3 regions of the Streptomyces sp. NPDC002566 genome follow, and region 3 is predicted to be linked to each of the others. Evidence: riboswitches for the same ligand, from Rfam matches in the RefSeq annotation. Region 3 holds a riboswitch; each other region holds the start of a gene.
What was found. A riboswitch is a leader RNA that binds a small molecule or an ion and turns the genes downstream of it on or off. The one in region 3 is predicted to bind S-adenosylmethionine.
Positions count from the first base shown of each region.

Region 1: another riboswitch for S-adenosylmethionine. It lies ahead of thrC (threonine synthase); the one in region 3 lies ahead of ACFYXA_RS14660 (aminotransferase class V-fold PLP-dependent enzyme).
Region 2: another riboswitch for S-adenosylmethionine. It lies ahead of ACFYXA_RS04680 (putative leader peptide); the one in region 3 lies ahead of ACFYXA_RS14660 (aminotransferase class V-fold PLP-dependent enzyme).

Region 1 covers NZ_JBIARD010000005.1:121,813-127,010, forward strand. Annotated here, with positions in the region: gene ACFYXA_RS22155 (trehalose-6-phosphate synthase) at 1-1,263, opposite strand, end outside; gene ACFYXA_RS22160 (glucosyl-3-phosphoglycerate synthase) at 1,328-2,299, opposite strand; SAM riboswitch class I at 2,479-2,626, shown strand; gene thrC (threonine synthase) at 2,645-3,952, shown strand; gene ACFYXA_RS22170 (MoaD/ThiS family protein) at 4,016-4,291, shown strand; gene ACFYXA_RS22175 (cold-shock protein) at 4,744-4,947, shown strand.
Region 2 covers NZ_JBIARD010000001.1:1,092,254-1,097,451, reverse strand. Annotated here, with positions in the region: gene gndA (NADP-dependent phosphogluconate dehydrogenase) at 1-54, shown strand, start outside; gene ACFYXA_RS04700 (GNAT family N-acetyltransferase) at 541-888, opposite strand; gene panD (aspartate 1-decarboxylase) at 912-1,331, opposite strand; gene ACFYXA_RS04690 (vanadium-dependent haloperoxidase) at 1,490-2,752, opposite strand; gene ACFYXA_RS04685 (putative leader peptide) at 2,808-2,882, opposite strand; SAM riboswitch class IV at 3,097-3,210, shown strand; gene ACFYXA_RS04680 (putative leader peptide) at 3,245-3,361, shown strand; gene ACFYXA_RS04675 (ABC transporter substrate-binding protein) at 3,567-5,183, shown strand; gene ACFYXA_RS04670 (ABC transporter permease) at 5,187-5,198, shown strand, end outside.
Region 3 covers NZ_JBIARD010000003.1:412,841-418,038, forward strand. Annotated here, with positions in the region: gene ACFYXA_RS14650 (rhomboid family intramembrane serine protease) at 1-517, shown strand, start outside; gene ACFYXA_RS14655 (Lrp/AsnC family transcriptional regulator) at 514-795, shown strand; gene ACFYXA_RS14660 (aminotransferase class V-fold PLP-dependent enzyme) at 932-2,293, opposite strand; SAM riboswitch class IV at 2,475-2,591, opposite strand; gene trpD (anthranilate phosphoribosyltransferase) at 2,665-3,729, opposite strand; gene ACFYXA_RS14670 (cytochrome bc complex cytochrome b subunit) at 3,848-5,198, opposite strand, start outside.

The DNA of each region.
Region 1 (5,198 bases), on a different contig from region 3:
CACGATCGCGTCGTCGCCGAGTTCCGCGTACGCGCCGGCCTCCCGGGACAGGACCAGCACGCAGCCCTCGTCGGAGACGACCGGCACCTCCTTCGCGACGAGGTTCATGCCGTCCCGGATGGGATTGACCAGAGCCACGTCGGCGAGGCGGTAGGCGGCGAGGGAGCGGGCGAAGTCGTCCTTGACGTGCAGGACCACCGGGGTCCAGCCGGGGGTGCCGTACGACTCGTTGATCTCGCGGGCGACCCGCTGCACCTCGGCGGTGTAGTCGCGGTAGACCGCGAGGTCCTGGCGGGAGGGGTAGGCGAAGGCTACGTGGACGACGCGTTCGCGCCACTCCGGGTGGTCGTCGAGGAGCTGCCGGTAGGCCAGCAGGCCGCGCACGATGTTCTTCGACAGCTCGGTGCGGTCGACGCGGACGATGGTCCGGCGGGCGCCGCCGTCGGGGGCGGTGCCGATCTCCTCGCGCAGCGCCGCCATGCGCTCGTCGACGTCCGGCTCGTGGGAGCGGGCGCGCAGGAAGTCGGCGTCCGCGCCGAGCCCGTGCACGCCGATCTCGGTCCCGTCGAGACCGCCGGCGAACTCGTCGCAGCACGCGGTGAAGGCGTCCGCCCAGCGGCGGGTGAGGAAGCCGAGCCGGTCCGCGCCGAGCATGCCCCGCAGCAGCTGCCGGCGGACGTCGGCGGGCAGCAGGCCGAAGTAGTCCACGGGCGCCCACGGCGTGTGCGAGAAGTGGCCGATGCGCAGGTCGGGGCGGAGCTCGCGGAGCATTCCGGGGACGAGGCACAGGTGGTAGTCCTGCACGAGGACGGCCGCGCCCGGCGCCGCCTCCTCGGCGAGCGCCTCGGCGAAGGCGCGGTTGTACGTCTCGTAGGACGCCCACTGGCGCCGGAAGCCGGAGTCGAACACCGGCTCCAGCGGCGTCTGGTAGAGCAGGTGGTGGACGAACCAGAGCACGGAGTTGGCGATGCCGTTGTAGGCGTCGGCGTGCACGTCGGCGGGGATGTCGAGCATCCGTACGCCGTCCTCGCCTACCCCGCGACGGACCGCCTCGCGGTCGTCGTCGGAGAGGGCCGAGCACACCCACAGGGCGCCCGTCTCCGGGCCGATGGCGGAAAGGCCCGATACCAGGCCGCCGCCGCCCCGTTTGGTCTGCAGCGAGCCGTCCTCGCGGACCGTGTAGGAGACCGGGCCGCGGTTGGACGCGACCAACACCTGAGCACCCTGAGCAGCGACGTCGTGCGGGGAAGCCGTGGAAGCCATACGCCTCAACCTAGCCCGCGCGGGAAACGCTCAAACGTACGGAAGCCCTCCGAGGGGGTGTCGCTCACGCCACCCTGCGGGAGGCGTACTCCGCGATCTCCGCCATCGGCGGCCGCTCCTCGGTGTCCACCGGGTGGGTGCGTGGCTCGAAGCCGTTCGCGCCGCGCTCGAACTGGGTGAGGGCGGGGCGCACCAGGTGGCCGCGGGCCAGCCGCAGCTGCGCGGTGCGGTAGATCGCCGCCGCCATCCGGCCGAGCGCCTGCCCGTCCTGGTGGCGGTGCCTGCGCACGCCCACGTCGACCTGGGCGAGCGCGTCCAGACCGACCAGGTGCAGCGCGTCGACGAGCATCCCCAGCTCCACCCCGTAGCCGACGGGGAAGGGCAGCCGCTCCAGCAGGCTGCGGCGGGCCGCGTACTCGCCGCCCAGGGGCTGCACGAAGCCCGCGAGCTGCGGCCAGTGCATGTTCAGCAGCGGGCGCGCCATCAGCTCCGTGACCCGGCCGCCCTGGCCGGCCGCCCCGGTGGGGGCGGGCGTGTCGGCTCCGGCGCCCAGGGGGCGGTCGTACATGGCCTTGACCAGGTCCACGCCGGGATCGGTGAGCAGCGGGCCGACGATTCCGGACACGAAGTCGGAGGAGAACTCCCGCAGATCGGCGTCCACGAAGCAGACGACGTCGCCCGTGGTGACCAGCAGCGAGCGCCACAGCACCTCGCCCTTGCCGGGCAGCGCCGGGATGCGGGGGAGTATCGCGTCCCGGTGGACGACGCGCGCCCCCGCCGCCGCGGCGACCTGGGAGGTGCGGTCGGTGGAGCCGGAGTCGACGACGACGATCTCGTCGACGAGCGGGGCCTGCCGCATGAGGTCATGACGGATGACCGCGACGATCTCACCGACCGTCTCCTCCTCGTTCAGTGCGGGCAGCACCACGGACACCGACTGGCCCGTGGCGCGCTTGGCGGCCAGGATTCTGTGCAGCGGGCGATCGGTCACCGACCAGGAGCGGGTGGCGAGCCAGTGCCCGACTTCTTCCAGCACGGTCTGCGGCTCCTCACTGTCGCGATCACACCAGGTGCACAGGGGGTGACCGTGTGATCCGTCTCGCGCTTCGGACGACTATCTCAACTGTCCGGGGTGTCGGTTACAGTCTTGAACAACGCGGATGACCATCGCATGTCCGGGGTCAATCCGGCGTTCAGGGATCAACAACTGCATACCGCTCATCCAGAGGGGCAGAGGGACACGGCCCGATGAAGCCCCGGCAACCCTCCAGCCGGCTCTTGTCACATCGACGTGGCGGGGCTCCCGGCTCGGGAAGGTGCCAAATCCGTCTCACGGCGAGATGCGTCGTGAGGAAGATGAGGAGAAAGGGCCTCGCCTCACATGGCTGCGCAGACTGTTGCGACCGGAACCACCGCTTCCACCGGCACCACCGCCCCCGCCGTCGATCTCGGCCCCGCCGCGGCGCTGAGCTGCCGGGAATGCGGTCACCGCGTCCCCCTCGGCCCGGTCTTCGCCTGCGAGGAGTGTTTCGGCCCGCTGGAGATCGCCTACGACTTCTCCTCCTACGACACGGAGGAGCTCCGCAAGCGCATCGAGGCCGGCCCCGCCGACATCTGGCGCTATGCCCCGCTGCTGCCCGTCCCGGCCGACGTCGCGGACAAGCCGAACATCAACCCCGGCTGGACCAAGCTCGTCCAGGCCGACAACCTGGCCCGCGAGCTGGGCGTCGAGCCCGGCAAGCTGTTCGTCAAGGACGACTCCGGCAACCCGACCCACTCCTTCAAGGACCGGGTCGTCGCCCAGGCCCTGGAGGCCGCCCGCGCCTTCGGCTTCACCACCCTTTCCTGCTCCTCCACCGGCAACCTCGCCGGCGCGGTGGGCGCCGCCGCGGCCCGGGCCGGCTTCCGCTCCTGCGTGTTCATCCCGCACGACCTGGAGCAGGGCAAGGTCGTCATGGCCGCGGTCTACGGCGGTGAACTCGTCGGCATCGAGGGCAACTACGACGACGTCAACCGCTTCTGCTCCGAGCTCATCGGCGACCCGGCGGGCGAGGGCTGGGGCTTCGTCAACGTCAACCTGCGGCCGTACTACGCCGAGGGCTCCAAGACGCTGGCGTACGAGATCTGCGAGCAGCTCGGCTGGCGGCTCCCCGACCAGCTGGTGGTGCCCATCGCCTCCGGCTCCCAGCTCACGAAGATCGACAAGGGGCTGCAGGAGCTGATCAAGCTCGGGCTCGTCGAGGACAAGCCGTACAAGATCTTCGGCGCGCAGGCGGAGGGGTGCTCCCCGGTGTCCGTCGCCTACAAGGCGGGGCACGACGTCGTGCGGCCGCAGAAGCCGGACACCATCGCCAAGTCGCTGGCGATCGGCAACCCGGCCGACGGCCCGTACGTGCTCGACATCGCGCGGCGCACCGGCGGCGCGGTGGAGGACGTGAACGACGAGCAGATCGTCGACGCGATCAAGGTGCTGGCGCGGACCGAGGGGATCTTCGCGGAGACCGCCGGCGGGGTGACCGTGGGCGTGACGCGCAAGCTGATCGAGAACGGTGTGCTGGACCCGGCGCTGACGACCGTCGTCCTCAACACCGGGGACGGTCTGAAGACCCTGGACGCGGTGGCCGGCACGGGGCTCACCGCGACGATCCGGCCGAACCTGGAGTCGTTCCGCGAGGCTGGTCTCGTCTAGTCCGTCCGTCGGGGCACCGGCCCCCGCGCCCGTCAGCAGTCTGCTTCACCGGAGGTCCTGAGCATGAGCGTCACCGTCCGCATCCCGACCATTCTCCGCACCTACACGGGCGGAGCGGCCGAGGTCACCGCCGAGGGCGGGACCCTCGGGGAGGTCATCGCCGACCTGGAAAAGAACCACACGGGCATCGCCGCCCGCGTTCTCGACGACCAGGGCAAGCTGCGCCGGTTCGTCAACGTGTACGTGAACGACGACGACGTCCGCTTCGAGCAGGGCCTCGAGACGGCGACGCCCGAGGGTGCGGGAGTTTCCATCATTCCGGCGGTCGCGGGTGGCTGAGCGGCGGTCCCTACCCGCCGGTAGTAACCGTCGGTAACAGTGATTACCGAGAGTTCATCGAATTGCCCTCTCCGCGAGAGAAGCGGAGGGGGCAATTCAGTGTGGTTGAGCGCGGTACAGTTGGGGAACCGGCCTCCGATTCAATGATCCGGAGCCTTTGATTTCTGCCTTACGTCCGACAAGAAGTAGCCAAAGTGTGTGCGCCTTCTGCGGCTTTTGTAACGTATGGGCAGTCCGACTTGCCCTGAATCCGGGCGAATTCTCACCACTTTCCGGACGGTGCGCGTCCAGAATTCTCGTCCGATTGACCTGTTGCAGACGGCAGTTGGACAGATACATTCAGCCGCGGTCGACGCGTTCCGGCGCACGCCCCCAACCAACTGGGGGGTGAGGTCTGACCCGGATCCGCGAAGTGTGGATCTGTGCAAGGGCCAGTAATAGGGGAGTTAGGCATGGCTCAGGGCACCGTCAAGTGGTTCAACGCGGAGAAGGGGTACGGCTTCATCGCGGTCGACGGTGGTGCGGACGTCTTCGTCCACTACAGCGCCATTCAGATGGACGGCTACCGCACCCTGGAAGAGGGCCAGCGGGTCGAGTTCGAGATCTCGCAGGGCCAGAAGGGCCCGCAGGCCGACATGGTTCGCGTCACCGCCTGAACGTTTCAAACGAAGGGCTCGCACCCCGCCGACGGGGGTGCGGGCCCTTCGTGCTGCCCGGCCGTGGATCCGGCCCTCGCGTCGGCCGCGCATCGGGCCGGGCCGCGGCCCCGTCCCGGCGGTTCCGGGGGCGCCGGCGGTGTTCGCGCATGGCCGACAGTCCCGGCGTATCCGACGAAGGCGCTTGCACTCGCCATGGCCGAGTGCTAATCATTGGCGTTAGCACTCTGAAGGTGAGAGTGACAACGAAG
Region 2 (5,198 bases), on a different contig from region 3:
GAGGGCGCGTTCCACACGCTGTGGGGCGCGGACCGGTCCGAGGTCGAGGCGTAATCCGAGGTCGGGGCGTAAGGAGGGCCTTCGGCAAGAGGGCCTTCGCGCCCCTCACGTCAAGGGCGGGCCCGGTTCCGGAGTGGGGACCGGGTCCGGGCCCGGGGGGACCGGCGACGGGTCGGGGACCGGAGGGATCGGTGACGGATCCGGGGCCGGAGGCGGCCCCGGGTGGGGCGGGGCCGGGGGCGGCCCCGGGTGGGGCGGGGCCGGGGGCGGCCCCGGGTGGGGCGGGGCCGGGGGCGGCGTCGGGTCCGGGCCGGGGGGCGGCTCGGGCGGCGGCACCGGGGTGGGGTACGGCTCGGGTGCCGGCGTGGGTCCGGGCGGTACGGGGTCGGGCTGCGGGTTCGTCATGGTGTCCTCCGGCCATGGAGTGAGCGTGGCTCTGGACTCCTCCCCCGCGTACCCGGGGGCGGCGCGGACAGTCACCCGGTGGTGGCAGCGGGTACGCCCGGGCGGGCCCGCCCGCTTGCCGCGCCGGGGGCCGGGTCAGAAGCGGCCGGGGTGGGCGCGCAGCCAGTCCTTCGCGGCCTCGAGGAGGGCCGGATCGGCTGCCGGGGCCTCCTCGGGGTGCCGCTCGGCCCACTTCACGACGTACGGGCACAGGGGCGCGACGACGACGTCCTCGCGGGCGGCGACGGCGTACAGCTCGCGCGCCAGCGAGCCGGCGATGCCCTTGCCCTCGTGGGCCGGCTCGACGATCGTGTGCACCGGGACCAGGGCGCGCCCGGGCGATTCCAGCACGAAGTACTCGATGCGGCCGACGACTTCGTCGCCGTCGCCGAGGGCTTCGAGGCGGCCGGCCGCACGGTCGTCGCGGATCCGGATGTCGCTCATGGGCACGCTCCTGGTGCGGGGGTTCAGACGGACACGGCCTGCGGACTGCGCTCCTGGTCGGAGCCCGGCACCGGCTCCGAGGGGTCGGCGCCCAGGGCGACGATCCGGTTGTCGCGGTCCACGTGCACGACCCGGGGCCGCAGGGCACGCGCCTCGGCGTCGGTCACCTGAGCGTAACTGATGATGATCACCAGGTCCCCGGGGTGCACGAGATGCGCGGCGGCCCCGTTGATCCCGACGACACCGGAGCCCCGCTCCCCCTCGATGACGTACGTCTCCAGCCGGGCCCCGTTGGTGATGTCGACGATATGGACGAGCTCACCCGGCAACAGGTCGGCGGCGTCCAGCAGATCGGCGTCGATGGTCACGGATCCCACGTAGTGCAGGTCGGCCTGGGTGACGGTGGCTCTGTGGATCTTGGACTTGAACATGGTGCGCAGCATTTTCAACTCCTGGAAGACGGCTCCCTGCCTGCTTTGTGCAGGTCAAGGGCTGGGCCCAGCCTATATCCGTCCACTGGAGGCACATCGAGATCTGGGTCACGTCGGCGTCGACGCAGAGGACGCGGCCGCGGCCGCCGGGTGGCCGCGTCCCGAATCGTTCACGGCGCGCCGAGCAGGCGTTCCGCGTTGCGCAGCGTGTGCCCCGCGACCCGCCTGCCGAGGGCGAGGCCGGCCACGTCGGCCGAGCGGGTGTGGATGCCGGAGTAGACGCGGGCGTCCTCGTTCTCCTGGGACAGCTGACTCCAGGCCGTGTATGTGCGCGTCACTCCGGGGGCGGTGGGGCTGGTCAGCTCGAACGGTGCGGTCGACGGCCCGGTGAGCCCCGTGAGGATCGTTTCCGCCGCGCCCGAGTAGGTGTTGTGGCCGCTGGGGTAGTCGGGGTGGGCCGGCGTGACGTGCAGCGGCGTCCAGTCGGGGTCGGGGTCGATCGTGCCGGTGCGGATGGCCGTGACGGGGCGCCAGCGCAGGTACGCGTACTTGGTGTCGGAGGTGGCGATCTGCGTGTCCACCAGGGCGATGTGGAACAGCGCCACCAGCGCGGCCCGTGCGGGGACGGAGCGTGGCGACCGGGCCAGGGCGACCCTCAGCGGCTCGGTGTACAGCGTCAGCGAGGAGCCCAGCCAGAAGGTGGCGGTCTCGGTCTGCAGCGCTGTGCGCACGGTGCTGTCCACGGCCCCGTACGCCCGTACCTCGGCCAGGTCGGCACGGTAGCGCGCGGAGTCCAGGGCGGGCGGTGCGGGCAGCCGGTACTGGTCGGGGCCGTTCAGCACGAAGGGCCTCGCGAGCCGGTTGCCGTACTGTGCGGCGGGGGCGTAGGCGGGCGGCGTCGGCTGCCACACGCCGGGAGCCGCGGGCGGCACGGTGAACGGCGCGTTGACCGAGGCCGGGTCGAGACCGTCGCCCTCGCGGGAAGCGAGAGCCAGCCGTGCCTGGCGCGCGCCGGCCGCCACGCCCTTCGACTTGGCCGGCCCGTCCGGGACGCGGTCCAAAGTGGTGCGCAACGCGGCATCCAGTTCCTGGGTGCGGGACGGGACCAGGGCCAGCAAGGCGTCGTGTACGGCGGACGCCAGGGCCGCGTCCTGGAAGTCCCTCCGGTCGACGCCGGGCGGCACCTCGCGGGTGGCTCGGGTCGCCGCGAGCCAACTGATGGCCCAGGTACGGTTGTTGGTGATCTGAGTGGCAGCGCCGGCGGCCGCGATGGTGGCGGCTGTCAGGTCGTACCAGTCGAGCGCCACGGACGGGCGCGACGTCTGTTCGTCCGCCACGGCAGCCGTGGCGGACGGGACGGTGACGGAGGCGGCCAGCAGGGCGGCCGAGCCCAGCGTTCGCAGGGCGGAGCGGCGGGTGGTGAGCGGGCGCACGGGTACTCCCTCGCGGATATGCGGTGACTGCTGTTGACCGGGGCGCAGGTGAGGGTCAGCTACACAGCGCGGCGGCGACACGCAGCAGATCGACGGCGCGCCGCCGGGTGAACCGCAGGGAGATCGGCATGCCGGGGACGCTATCCAGGCCCCAACCCCTGGTCAACCAAGGGAGGTTGCCCGCCTGACATTGCAACGACGGCTTCGCGTCCCCGCCATACGCCCGTTACCCGAGTACCTTTCGAGACGAGGCGACGGCTCGTCTCTCGACCTTGACGGGCGACCACGTCCGTGGGCAGGGCCGGCATTGACGTACGACAAGAGCCCTCCGTACGATCACGAACGGCATTGAGTGTCAGCGTCAAGCCCTGGCTCGCTGACCGGCAACCCTCCCGCGCGGTGGGGTGCTCCAGGTGAAAGCCCGGCGGGATCACCGACGATCTCCGCAAGCGCGTGGCCTCGTGACCGGGGCCGGAAAAGTGGAGGGCCGGTATGCGGCACGGTGGTGACGTCAGTGCCCGCTTCGCCGGCGCCACCGTGTTCTCCCGGCTCTCGCGTCGGCGCCACATCGACCTCAAGCGCTCGACCAGCTGCCTCTGTCAGGCCTGACGGCCCCTTCGCCGCCGCCGGTCGTAGTCCGGCATGCGCCGGTCGTCACCGCACCCGCCTGTGGCTGACCCCCGCTCCGCCCTGATCCCTGTCTGCACAGCGCCGCCCCGCCACCGGTCTTGTACCGGCTCCGGGGCCGCACACCCCTGCACGGTCGTGCTGTACAGCGCCTCCATGCCTGGTGACACGAGTAGGAGAACCCTCCGTGAACGCACTTTCGGCTTTCAGAGCCCCCCGCTGGGCGACGCTCGCCGCCCTGCTGACCACCAGTGTTCTGCTGACCGCCTGCGGTTCGGGCGACGACTCCGGCAGCGGAAGCGGCCTGCCGGCGTCCGGTGGCACCCTGACCTTCGCGGTGGGTTCCGACGCCGGCTGCGTGGATCCACAGCAGGTCGGCAGCAACGAGAGCATCTACTCGGTGCGTCAGACCGTGGACTCGCTGACCGACCAGGAGCCCAGGACCGGCAAGATCGTGCCCTGGCTCGCCAAGAGTTGGGACATCAACGCCGACGCCACGGAGTTCACCTTCCACCTGCGCTCGGGCGTCACCTTCAGCGACGGCTCCCAGCTGACCGCGCAGGTGGTCAAGGACAACTTCGACGCGGTGCCGAAGCTCGGCGCCCTCGGGGTCCTCGCCCAGGGCTATCTCAGCGGCGTCAAGAGCACCGCCGCGGTGGACCCGCTCACCGTCAAGGTGACCTTCAAGCAGCCCAACGCACAGTTTCTCCAGGCGACTTCGACCCACTCGCTGGGCATCGAGTCGTCGGCGAGCGTGAAGAAGACCCCGCAGCAGAAGTGCAGCGACGGTGTGATCGGGTCGGGTCCGTTCGTGCTCAAGCAGTACGTCCAGAACCAGTCGATCACTCTGGCCAAGCGCACCGGATACGACTGGGGCTCCTCGCTGTGGTCGAAGAAGGGCGAGGCCTACCTGGACAAGCTGGTCTTCAAGGTCGTCCCCGAGGCGGGGGTGCGGGCGGGCAGCCTCCAGTCCGGGCAGGTGGACGCGATCAGCAGCGTCGGCAAGGCCAATGAGGCGGCACTCGGGGGCGGTCAGGTCACCCTGCTGCGCCGGGCCAACCCCGGCGTGGTCTTCGGGCTCGGCGTCAACAACTCGCGACCGCTGCTCAAGGACGTGAAGGTGCGTCAGGCGATCCTGGCGGCCATCGACCGCAAGCAGATCGCCGACACCGTGTTCCCGACCGGCACTCAGTCGGCGACCAGCGTCCTGGCGCACACCACGCCCGGCTACGCCGACCTCTCCTCGGACCTCGCCTTCGACGCGGCCAAGGCGAAGTCCCTGCTGGAAGCGGCCGGTTGGAAAGCCGGCAGTGGCGGCATACGCGCCAAGGACAGCAAGAAGCTGAGCCTCACCATCAGCTGGTTCCCCAACGCCGCCACCAACCAGCCCGCACTGGAACTGGTCCAGCAGCAGCTGAAGGCCGTCGGGATCGACGTGGTGCTCAAGCAGGGTCAGGTCAGCCAGTTCGCCACCACGCTCCAGGGCGGTGACTTCGACCTGGTGTGGAGCAACGTGACCCGCTCCGACCCGGACATCCTGCGTACCTCCTTCTCCACCCGGCTGGCCAACTTCTACCGCCTGCCCGCCACTTCCCTGGACACGGCGCTGTCGGGCCAGGCCGCGACCACGGACACCGCCAAGCGCGAGCGGCTGGTGGACGAGGCGCAGAAGCTGATCGTGCGGAATGCGTACAACGTTCCGGTGGTGGAACTCCAGACCCAGCTGGCCGTGTCGAAGAAGGTGCACAGCCTCGACTTCGACTCGGGCAGCCGCGTCCAGTTGCACGACACCTGGATCGGCTAGCCCATGGGCGGCTAT
Region 3 (5,198 bases):
GCGCGCCCTCCTCACCCCGGCCACGGCCCTGTTCGTCCACGGGACCTGGGTGCACCTGCTGGGCAACATGCTCTTCCTCTACGTCTTCGGGGCGATGACCGAGCACCGGATGGGCCGCGTGCAGTTCTCGCTGTTTTTCCTCGGCTGCGGCTACCTCGCCCTGTCGGGGTACGCCGCCGCCAACGCCGGCTCCGGACAGCCCCTGGTGGGGGCGTCCGGGGCGATCTCGGCGATCCTCGGCGGGTTCCTGTACCTGTTCCCCCGGGCGCGGGTGACCAGTCTCCTGCCGTTCCTCTTCTTCCTGCCGCTGCGGTTCCCCGCGTGGGTGGTGCTGCCCTTCTGGGCGGCGCTGCAGTGGCTGGCGGCGGGGCGGGCCGGGCCTGGGCCCGGGGTGGCGTACCTGGCGCACCTGATGGGGTTCGGCCTGGGCTTCGGCTACGCGTGGGCCCGGTTCAACGTGCCCACTAGAGTGAAACCCGCCCCGACTCCGTCCCCCGAGGGAGAGAACCAGCCGTGATCACCGCGATCGTCCTCATCAAGACCAGCGTGGACCGGATTCCCGAGATCGCGGAGTCGATCGCCTCACTGGAGTCCGTGAGCGAGGTGTTCTCCGTGACCGGGACGTACGACCTGATCGCCATGGTGCGGGTGCGCCGGCACGACGACCTCGCCGAGGTGATCCCGGGGCGGATCAGCAAGATCCCCGGTGTTCTCGGGACGGACACGCACGTCGCCTTCCGCACGTACTCCCAGCACGACCTCGAGGCCGCGTTCGCCATCGGGCTGGACTCTTAGGGCGTTCGCCCAGGCGTCTGCGGGGCGTGGATCGTGCGCGGCCGGCGGCCGGCGGTGGCTGGTCGCGCCCACGCGGCGAAGCCGCATATCGACACAGCCCCGCGCCCCCAAGGCGTCGCCCCCGACGTCCGCTGCGTCACACCGCCGGTACGCAGCGGCCGTCTTCCGTCCTGTACTGCCACTTCGCGCCCTCGGTCACCAGTTCCCGCACCGCGTGGACGAAGCGGTCCACGTGCTCGTCCGGGGTGCCCGCGCCGAAGCTCACCCTGATGGCGTTGAGGGACTTCTCGCCCGGGGCCGCCTCGGGGGCTCCGCACTCGCCTTGGGTCTCGGGGTCCGTGCCCAGCAGGGTGCGGACCAGGGGGTGGGCGCAGAAGAGGCCGTCGCGGACGCCGATGCCGTACTCGGCGGAGAGGGCGGCGGCGAAGTGGGAGCTGTTCCAGCCCTCGACGACGAAGGAGATCACGCCGACCCGCGGGGCGTCGTCGCCGAAGAGGGAGAGGATCCGGACCTCGGGGACGTCCGCGAGGCCCTCGCGGACCTTGGCGATCAGGTGCCGCTCGCGGGCGACCAGCGTGTCGAAGCCGGCCTCGGTGAGGGCCTTGCAGGCCGACGCGATGGAGTAGGCGCCGATGACGTTCGGTGAGCCGGCCTCGTGGCGGGCGGCGCTGTCGTGCCACTCCACGTCCACTCCCCCGTCCTCGCGCCGGGTGACCTTGCGGCTCGCGCCGCCGCCGGCGAGGTAGGGGTCGGCGGCCCGGAGCCAGTCGGCGCGGCCGGCCAGGACGCCGGAGCCGAACGGGGCGTACAGCTTGTGGCCGGAGAAGGCGACCCAGTCGACGTCCAGGTCACGGACGGACACCGGGTGGTGGGGGGCCAGCTGGGCGGCGTCCAGGACGATCCGGGCTCCCTGCGCGTGGGCGGCGGCGGCCAGCTCCCGTACGGGCCACAGCTCGCCGGTGACGTTGGAGGCGCCGGTGACGCAGACCAGGGCGGGGCCCTGGGGGTCACGGGCGGCGAGGGCACGCTCCAGGGTCTCGACGGCCTGGCCCGGGGTGCGCGGGGCGTCGAGGTAGGTGACGCGGGCGTCCCGCCAGGGCAGCAGCGAGGCGTGGTGCTCGGTCTCGAAGACGAAGACCTGGCAGCCGGCGGGCAGGGCCGCGGCGAGCAGGTTCAGGGAGTCGGTGGTGGAGCGGGTGAAGACCAGCTGGTCGTCGGCGCGGCAGTCGAGGAACTCGGCGACCGTCCGGCGGGCGTTCTCGAACAGGTCGGTGGAGAGCTGGGAGAGGTAGCCGGCGCCGCGGTGGACGCTGCCGTAGTACGGCGCGTAGGCCGCCACGTCGTCCCAGACGCGCTGGAGGGCGGGGGCGCTGGCCGCGTAGTCGAGCGCCGCGTAGGCGACTTCGCCGCCCGTGACGAGCGGGACGGTGACGTCCCCGCCCAGAACGGGCAGCGGGGCACAAAGCGACGGGGCGACGGCAGCGGTGGAGACGGACATGGCGGAACTCCCGTGAGAGACAGGCGGATTCACCACGCGAGCGGATGCGGCTCAAGCGCGGGAAAGGGGTGAAAGGGGTGTGCGGAGGCGGGGCTCTGCGGCCCTATCGCATTCGCTTGCTCACGGAAGGCTCCCTCGATGACCAGGATCCCTGGGCTGTGCTCATCTCAAGAGCGTGAGGGATCCGCGCTTGCCGAGGACCTCGCTGCCCACGGCCTGGTCTTCACCCGGGGCACCCCGCCACGGACGGAGGGTTGCCGGACAGTCGGCCGGGGCCTCATGACTGTCACTCATGACCTGCCAAGGAACGTACGCGATGGGTTCGCGGTCCCGCAACCCGTGTCCGGATCGCGGGACCGCGTCACGTCCGGCTACGCGTTGCTGGCGGCCACCCAGCGCTCCAGCGCGCGCTTGGCCGCGCCGGAGTCGACGGACTGCGCCGCCTTGTCCATGCCGGCGCGGAGCTGCTCGGTGAGCGGCGCGTCCGAGGGGTCCAGCGCCACCAGGGCCGCCGCGGAGTTCAGCAGGACGGCGTCACGGACCGGGCCCCTCTCGCCGTCCAGCAGCCGGCGCGCGACCTCCGCGTTGTACGAGGGGTCGGCGCCGCGCAGCGCCTCCACCCCGACCAGTTCGATGCCGACGTCCCGCGGGTCGAAGGTCTCCTCGGTGACCTTGCCGTCGCGGACGACCCAGACCCGGGAGGTGGACGTCGTGGTCAGCTCGTCGAAGCCGTCGTCGCCGCGGAACACCAGCGAGGAGTTGCCGCGTTCGGCGAAGACGCCCGCGATGAGCGGGGCCATCCGCGGGTCGGCGACGCCCACCGCCTGCGCCTTCACCCTGGCCGGGTTGGTCAGCGGGCCGAGGGCGTTGAACGTGGTGCGGATGCCCAACTGGCCGCGCGCGGCGGCCACATGACGCAGCGCCGGGTGGAACTTGATCGCGAAGCAGAAGGTGATCCCGGCCTCCTCGGCGACCTCGGCCACCCGCCGCGGGGTCAGTTCGAGATTGACGCCGAGCTTCTCAAGAACGTCGGAGGCGCCGGACGCGGAGGACGCGGCCCGGTTGCCGTGCTTGACGACCTTCGCCCCGGTGCCGGCGATGACGATCGACGACATCGTGGAGATGTTCACCGTCTTCGCGCCGTCGCCTCCGGTGCCGACGATGTCGACGGTCCGCCCGGGCACGTCGATGACGTTGGCGTGCGCGTACATCGTCCGGACCAGGCCGGTGATCTCCTGGACGGTCTCGCCCTTGGCGCGCAGCGCCACCGCGAACCCGGCGATCTGCGCGTCGGTGGCCTCGCCGCGCATGATCAGGTCCATCGCCCAGGCCGTGTCGTCCGCGGAGAGGTCGCGGCCCTCCAGCAGGCCGTTCAGCAGAGCGGGCCAGGAGCGGCCCGCCGCGGTGTCGCCTCCAGCGGGGGTCACAGCGCTCATAGGGCCGCTCCTGGGTGTCGTAGAAGAGTGCGGTCCCACCCTATCCAGCCGCGGGGAACCGAAGGGCCCCGTCCGAACACCGGACGGGGCCCTTCAGTGTGGTGTGGCGACGCAGTGATCAGTGGTGGCCGTGGCCGCTCGTGATCTCCCGGTACTCCTCGACGGTCGGCTTGGCGATCTGGTTCTCCTCGCCGTAGTACGCCTTGCTCAGCTTGGCGCGGACCTTCTCGGAACGCTTCACCTTGCGCTCGACGCCGTTCTCGTCGACCGTGGGGCCGATCTCGGCGGGCTGGTACTGCTCGTGCGCGGTGAGCGTGTACAGGGCCTCCTGGCTGAGCGGCTCGTGCACCTCGATGAACTCACCGTGCGGCAGGCGCTTGATGGTGCCGGTCTCGCGGCCGTGCAGCACCTTGTCCTTGTCGCGGCGCTGGAGGCCGAGGCAGATCCGCTTGGTGACCACGAAGGCCAGCACCGGTCCGGCGAAGAAGCCGATCCGGACGAACCAGGTGACCGCGTTGATCGACAGGTGGAAGTGGGTGGCGACGATGTCGTTGCCACCGCCGATCAGCATGATCACGTAGCCGGTGATCCAGGCGACGCCGAAGGCCGTGCGGGTCGGGGCGTTGCGCGGACGGTCCAGGATGTGGTGCTCGCGCTTGTCGCCGGTGACCCAGGACTCGATGAACGGGTACAGGGCGATCACACCGAGGAACAGACCGAAGAGCACCAGCGGGACGAACACGCCCAGGACCAGCGTGTGACCCCAGATGTTGATCTCCCAGCCCGGCATGGCGCGGATCAGGCCCTCGGCGAAGCCCATGTACCAGTCGGGCTGGGCGCCGGTGGACACCTGGTCCGGACGGTAGGGACCGAGCACCCAGATCGGGTTGATGGACGCGATGCCGGCGATGGCCGCGATGGCGCCGAAGACCAGGAAGAAGAAGCCTCCGGCCTTGGCCATGTAGACCGGCAGCAGCGGCATGCCGACGACGTTCTTGTTGGTGCGGCCGGGACCCGCGAACTGCGTGTGCTTGTGGTAGAAGACCAGGATCAGGTGGCCGACCACGAGCCCGAGCATGATGCCCGGCAGCAGCAGGATGTGGATCGAGTAGAACCGCGCGACGAAGTCGCCGCCCGGGAACTCCCCGCCGAACAGGAACATCGAGATGTACGTGCCGACGATCGGCACGGACAGGATCGCGCCCTGCGTGAAGCGGACACCGGTGCCGGAGAGCAGGTCGTCCGGGAGCGAGTAGCCGGTGAAACCGGTGAACATGCCCAGGACGAACAGCAGGAAGCCGAACAGCCAGTTGATCTCACGCGGCTTGCGGAACGCGCCGGTGAAGAAGACGCGCATCATGTGCACGAACATGCCGGCGAGGAAGATCACCGCGGCCCAGTGGTGGATCTGCCGGATCAGCAGACCACCGCGCACATCGAAGGAGATGTGCATGGTCGAGTTGAACGCC